Regions from separate parts of the Paraburkholderia sp. BR14374 genome, predicted to be linked through region 1. Evidence: predicted binding sites of a transcription regulator. Region 1 holds the regulator's gene; each other region holds the start of a gene.
What was found. The regulator FNR, encoded in region 1, switches genes on or off when oxygen is low (the NO sensors DNR and NnrR bind a similar motif). The targets are predictions, from matches to a motif close to TTGATNNNNATCAA.

Region 1 (2,272 bases):
TGCAACCAGAATTCGTGCATACATGTCGGACTCCCTCTGAAAGCGCTGGCATGACCCGAAGTGGTGCCCTCGCGCGTTTGCACCGACAGTGTGAAGCGCGCCCCGCCACGCGGCTTGACGCAGGTCAACGGGCCGCCGCTCGGTGCGGCCGCTGCTGGGCGGCATCGCCAGCAACCCACTAGGAATATTCCTACAACCAACACCTGAACTCCTAGCACCGCTTAAAGCGCTGCCGATATATTTCCAAGATTAGGTCGCCAATACTGGTCGGTATGGACACCGCCCCGTCAACCACCTTATCGAGAATCTTCCTCGTCGACGATGCGGTCGAGGTCCGGCGCCGGCTTGCTTGCCTGATCGCGCTGATTCCCGGCATCGAAATCGCCGGCGAGTCGGCGGGCGTCGAGCACGCGTTCGACGACATCGTCGCGAGTCGCGCCGATGTCGCGGTGCTGGACCCGTGCTTCTCGGGCAAGACCGACCTCCTGCTGCTCGCTGCGCTAGCGCGGGTGCGGCCGTCCATCGTCAGCATCGTGCTGACCAATCATGACGCGACGGCGTTTCGCCGCGCGTGCGAAGCGGCGGGCGCCGACTTCTTCTTCGACAAGACCTCGGAGTTCGAGCTCGCCTGCCGCGCCATCGAAGCGATTGCCTATGCGCGTCGTGCGCATCGGGTCTGACCGCCAGGAGCCGATCATGCAAGTTGCCGCAGTCCGTGAACCCCGCCACGACGCGCCTCGCACCTCGCACGCCGTACCGAGCCACGTCGCGCCCAGCACCGCGGCGGCACGCCACGCCGTCACGCGCTGCTCCACCTGCGCGATGCGCGCGATGTGCATGCCGCCCGAGCTGACACCGGACGAACTGAGCCGGCTCGATGCGTTGATCTGCTCGACGCGCTCGATCAAACGCGGCGACGCGCTGTATCGCGCGGGCGACGAGTTTCAAAGCATCTACGCGATACGCGCCGGCTCATTCAAAACCGTGGTCATGCATCGCGACGGTCGCGAGCACGTGACGGGCTTCCAGATTGCCGGCGACTCGCTTGGCCTCGACGGCATCGGCGAGGGCAAGCAGAATTGCGATGCGATTGCGCTCGAAGATAGCGTCGTGTGCATCATTCCGTTCGCGCAGCTCGAGGCGATCTGTCGCGAGATCAAACCGATGCAGCATCACATCTATCAGATGATGAGCGGCGAGATCGTGCGCGAATCGAGCCAGATGATGCTGCTCGGCACGATGACCGCCGAGCAGCGCGTCGCGACTTTTTTGCTGAATCTGTCGAAACGCTTCAAGGCGCGCGGCTTTTCCGCGGCGGAGTTTCATCTGCGCATGACGCGCGAGGAAATCGGCTGCTTTCTGGGCATGAAGCTCGAAACGGTGAGCCGGATGTTCTCGAAGTTCCAACGCGAGCACCTCGTCAAGGCGAACGGCAAAACGATCCGCATCGAAGACCCAGAACGACTGGCTCGGGTCTGAGCGCCGGCGCGACGCTCGCCCCACGTTCGTTCGCGGGACATGCCGGGTGGAACAGGCGCTCCTGAACTGATATAACTCAGTGCGTTGCGGTACGCGACCTTGCGTGGCCGCCCCGGAGGAGCGATGGGTCTATCGAGCGGCGAGTCTTCCTGCTTCACCAGTGCTGCGTCCGGGTCGGAGGTGTCCGTCGAGGATCGCTATTTCATGTTGGTCGAGGCGGTGCAGGACTACGCGATCTTCATGCTAGACCCCGCCGGCCGCATCACCAGCTGGAATCCCGGCGCACAGCGCATCAAGGGCTACACGCCCGAAGAAATCATCGGCCAGCATTTCTCGAAGTTCTATACCCCGGAAGACATCGCGGCCGGCAAGCCCGCGCGCGAACTGGAAACCGCCGCAGCCGTGGGCCGCGCCGAGGACGAAGGGTGGCGTGTGCGTCGCGACGGCTCGCGTTTCTGGGCTAATGCGGTCGTTTCCGCCGTGCACGATGCGTCGGGCGCGCTGCTCGGCTTCGCCAAGGTCACGCGCGATCTGACCGAGCGCATGCGTCTTGCGGAACTCGAACGCGCGAGTCAGGTATCCACGCACACGCACATCGCCCGTGAAAACGAGCAGAAACGGATTGCGCGCGAACTGCACGACGATCTCGGCCAACGGCTGACGGCGCTGAAAATGAGCGTCGCGCTGCTCGAAGCGAAGCTGAACAAGCAAGCCGACACCGAGCCGCTTGCGGCGCAAACGCGCGAGCTGCAACAGCAGATCGACTGGATGGCCGCTTCGCTGCGGCGCATCG
Region 2 (2,272 bases), on a different contig from region 1:
ACCCACGCATCGAAGCCCCGCTGGCTCGTAGCCACCGTACGGAACTTCATATCGGAGAAGCCTTTGCCGCTGTAATTCGACGAGAAGCCCGTGAAGTCGCCCGCTTCGTCGGCGATCAGGTGTAACCGCGTTTGCATGCCGGCCATCGCGTAGACTTGAGTGCCAAGTTGCGGGATGAAGAAAGAGTTCATCACCGAGTCCGACGTGATGCGAAAATTGACCGGCGTGCTGACAGGCACCGCCAATTCGTTCACTGTAGCGATGCCGAGGTCAGGATAGATAAAGAGCCATCTCCAGTCGACCGCGACGACTTCGACGTTGATGGGCTTCACGTCCGATTCCAGTGGTTTATAAGGGTCGAGCTCATGCGTGGTACGCCACGTAAGGATGGCGAGGAATAGAATGATGGCAGCGGGTATGGCCCAGACCACCACTTCAATCGCCGTTGAGTGAACCCAGGTCGGGACGTAGCGTGCGCTGCGGTTCGACGCGCGGTAGCGCCACGCGAAGGTAAGCGTGAGGATAATAACGGGAACTACGATCAGCAGCATGGCCCATGTGGCCGAGGCGATGAGTGATCTCTCCGCCGCGCCTACGCTACCCTTGGGACTCAGGACGAGAAACTTGGGGCTACACCCAGCAAGAGAAACGAACAGCCAACCACCGATAGGGATTAACCACTCCTTAAAAGCTTTCCTCTCTGTCATGCCCTATCTTCTCCCAAGTTAACCACTGTACAAGGAGCGAAGCCAGCCGTTCACTGAACCGTCTGTCGCTTGAGATTCGCAACGTCTAGAACTTCACCCCGACGCCAATACCAATGACCAGCGGATCGAGATGCAAGGCGCCAATTGTCGAGCCGCCAAGCGATGCGTCAGTCTTCATCCATATCTTCTTGATGTCGGCGTTAACGAATAGACTCTTTGATGCCTGCACGTCAATCCCGACCTGCAGCGCAGGACCAAAGCTGTGATTCTTTATAGAGACGGGTACACCTCCCGCATGCAATCCGTTGTTATAGAAGAGCGTGTAGTTGAGTCCGGCACCAACGTACGGTCGAACGCGTCCCGCATGATTAAAATGATATTGCAATAACAATGTCGGTGGCAGCACGTTAACGCCACCAAGGTCGCCGAGATTCGACGTCAGGTGATGACGTGAGGTACCAAGAATCAACTCCACGCCGATGCTGTCCCGTACCATATAAGTGAAATCGACCTCTGGCACCAGCGCGTTGCTTACGCCGACATCGAGCGCGGAAAGCGTGTCAGTGCTGCGAACTTGCGGTTCAATGCTTATCGCGCGGAGGCGTACCAACCAATCACCTGCGTAGTTTCCGACGACTTCACTGTCGGCGGCGTTAGCTGCGTGCGGTCCAAATGGCGACATAAGGAGTAGTGCTGCAGCCACATTACGGAGTTGCTTTATCATTGTCATTACCTTTAGCCATTAACCTTCTACACTGTGTCCGAATTCGTGGCCGATAGCGTTGATCGCAATCAACTGATGTTTTACGCAGTGCTTGTGTGCGTTACCGCGTCGCAGGCCATATGAGTTCTTGCACTTCTCCGTCCGCGCTCCGAATTGCGCAATGCTTCCCGAAATGTTTTGCAACCGATCGTGGGATTGCGATATGCCGTGTGGCTCTCAGTAGCACTAAGAAGCCTTAACAAAATGATTGCTTTGATCTGTTAACTTCCAACGATTGCTGTTAACCTCGTCATTGTTTCGGTGACGAGGAGGCCATGGCCAAACTACTCGTTGATGCGTTGTGGGCACTCATTGAACCCTTGATGCCCCCACCCAAACCTCGCCGCTCACGGTATCCCGGACGCAAACCACTGGATGACCGGGCCATGCTTACCGGCATCCTGTTCAGCTTTCAGACGGGCCTGCGCTGGGACCTGCTGCCCCGCGAGATGGGCTGCGGCAGTGGCATGAGTTGCTGGCGCCGTCTACGAGACTGGCAGGCTGCCGGCGTCTGGGACCGGCTACACGAAGTGGTGCTCGCGAAGCTACGCGAGTCCGACCGGATTGACTGGTCCCGTGTCGTCGTCGACTCCTCCTCGATCCGCGCGGTGGGTGCAGGTCAAAAACGGGACCGAATCCCACCGTCCGCGCGCAACCTGGTTCAAAGCATCCCGCTCGCGGCAATCCTCACCGGCGCCAACCGTCACGATCTCACCCAGCTTCACACGCTGGTTGATGCGATCCCACCCATTGCCGGCAAGCGCGGCCGGCCGCTTTCGAAGCCCCGCATCGTTCAGGGCGA
Region 3 (2,272 bases), 130 kb from region 1:
CCTCGCCGCCGAGAACAACACTTCGGCGCAGATCAACGACCAGGCCAGATAAGCGCCGAGCACCGAAATCAGCAGACCTACGCTGACGAAAACGGCGCCCCAGTGACCGACCACCGCTTCGAGCACCGCAGACATCGACGGCTGCCGCATCGCCGCAATGTCCACGCGCTCGAGCACCGCATAAGGCAGCATCGTCACGAGCACCATCAGCGAGGTGACGACGACGAAGCCGAATATCGTCGATTGCCCGACGTCGGAGCGCTTCTTTGCATAACGGGAATAAACGCTCGCCCCTTCGATGCCGATAAACACGAACACGGTGACCAGCATCGTGGCCCGCACCTGCTCGAAGATATTGCCTTCGAGACCGCCGCCGTAGAGGTTGGCCTGGAACAGGTCCATCCGAAAGCCGAACAACAGGATCAGAATGAACACCAGAATCGGAATGATCTTGGCGACCGTAACAATACTGTTGATGAAGGCCGCCTGCTGCACGCCTTTCAGGATCATGTAATGAAATAGCCAGATGCCGATCGAAGCAACGACGATCGCGACGACCGTATTACCGTCGCCGAACACCGGAAAAAATGCGCCGAGTGTCGACTTGATCAGCACCCAGTAAGAAACATTGCCGATACAACTGCTGATCCAGTAGCCAAATGCGGAAAGAAAGCCCGGATAGTCGCCAAAGCCCGCTCTCGCATACGCAAACACGCCGGCGTCCAGTTCTGGCTTTCTTTCCGCCAGCGTCTGAAACACGCGCGCCAGCATATACATGCCCGTGCCCGCAATCAGCCATGCGATCAAGGCGCCCAGCGGACCCGTGGCGTCGGCGAAGGTACGCGGTAGGGAAAATATCCCGGCTCCGACCATGCCGCCCACGACCATCCCGGTGAGTTGCATTTTTGAAAGCTTTTGTGGAGTGGACGCCATTCGGATTCCTTTTTAGTGACCCAACACGGATCTGTAATCAGATTCGAACGAAACGTGTCTCTCGGCCAATCTTGCTGTCGATCAGCCGCGTTACTCTGCAACCACCACACGAAAAGAATGGTCTGTCCGTTGACGTTTGTCAATTTATCGCCGCGTGCATCGATAAGTCGCATTCAATATCGATGATTTAACAATGATGCGACGTGTCGCATCACCAACGCGGTTTTCTCGAATGATGGGGAATCGCTGAAGCGAGCTGAAAATGTGGTCGCTCAGAACTACTGATAAGCAGCTGAGCGACAGCTCGGAATGACGCGCGAACGTCATCAATGGTCCAAACCCGATGACGCTTTCGCAGTGGCGGGGATTGGGTCCAACTATGACTCGCGCAACTTCCTCAACGTCAGCCGCGCTTCGAGGCCGCCGCCAACGCGGTTGTGCAGCGTGAGCGTCGCGTCCATCGCGAGCGCGAGTTGCCGCGCGATTGCGAGCCCCAGCCCTGTGCCGCCCGTTTGACGATTGCGCGAATCTTCGAGTCGCACGAACGGCTCGAACACCGTCTCCAGCGACTCGGCCGGAATGCCGGGACCGCGATCGAGCACCGACACGGTCGCCTCGCCATCGTGCAACGCGCCGATCTCGATCTGTGCGGCGCCGGCGTACCTCAGCGCGTTATCGACCAGATTGCCGACGATGCGCTTCAACGCCTGTGGACGCAACCTCAGCGACTGGCCGAACTGGCCCTGCAGCGACACTTGCTGACCGGCGTCCACGTAATCGCAGACGAGGCTATCGAACAGTGCATCGGGATCGATGCGGCGTGGCACTTCGGCCGTGCCGTGCATCGTGCGCGCATAGGTGACCCCTTCCTTGACCAGCGCCTCCATTTCCTGCAGGTCCTGGCGCAGCTTCGCGGCTTCGCTGTCGTCGTCCATCGTGTCGACGCGCAGACGCATGCGCGTGATCGGTGTCTGCAGATCGTGCGAAATCGCCGCGAGAATCTGCATGCGCTCGGTCATGTACGTGGCGATCCGATCCTGCATCGCGTTGAACGCGCGCGCGGCGCGCGCCACTTCGGACGGGCCGGCTTCGGGCAGACGGTCGGCCTTCAGGTCGGGGCCGAGCGTGTCGGCCGCGACAGCGAGCTGATTGAGCGGGCGCGTCGCGAGCCGCACCGCCAGCCAGCAGCAGGCGGCGAGCACGAGCAGCTGCAGCGTCAGCACGAGCGGCAGCCAGCGCGACAACGGTGCGCCGGGCATCGGCCGCAGGTCGATGGTGAGCGGCGTGCCGTCGCTCAGTTTCAGGTGCACCTGCAGACGCTCGCGATCGCCTGGTACCG

Region 2: the regulator FNR is predicted to act here: its motif matches at 1,490-1,503, upstream of AB3X86_RS35685 (OmpW family protein).
Region 3: the regulator FNR is predicted to act here: its motif matches at 1,063-1,076, upstream of AB3X86_RS23765 (basic amino acid/polyamine antiporter).

What each region holds. Positions count from the first base shown of each region.
Region 1 covers NZ_JBFPKF010000011.1:187,326-189,597, reverse strand. The annotation lists gene AB3X86_RS24380 (universal stress protein) at 1-24, opposite strand, end outside; gene AB3X86_RS24375 (response regulator) at 273-680, shown strand; gene fnr (fumarate/nitrate reduction transcriptional regulator Fnr) at 697-1,479, shown strand; gene AB3X86_RS24365 (PAS domain S-box protein) at 1,603-2,272, shown strand, end outside.
Region 2 covers NZ_JBFPKF010000034.1:19,075-21,346, reverse strand. The annotation lists gene cyoA (ubiquinol oxidase subunit II) at 1-707, opposite strand, end outside; gene AB3X86_RS35685 (OmpW family protein) at 793-1,431, opposite strand; gene AB3X86_RS35680 (IS5 family transposase) at 1,746-2,272, shown strand, end outside.
Region 3 covers NZ_JBFPKF010000011.1:52,738-55,009, forward strand. The annotation lists gene AB3X86_RS23765 (basic amino acid/polyamine antiporter) at 1-933, opposite strand, end outside; gene AB3X86_RS23770 (ATP-binding protein) at 1,311-2,272, opposite strand, start outside.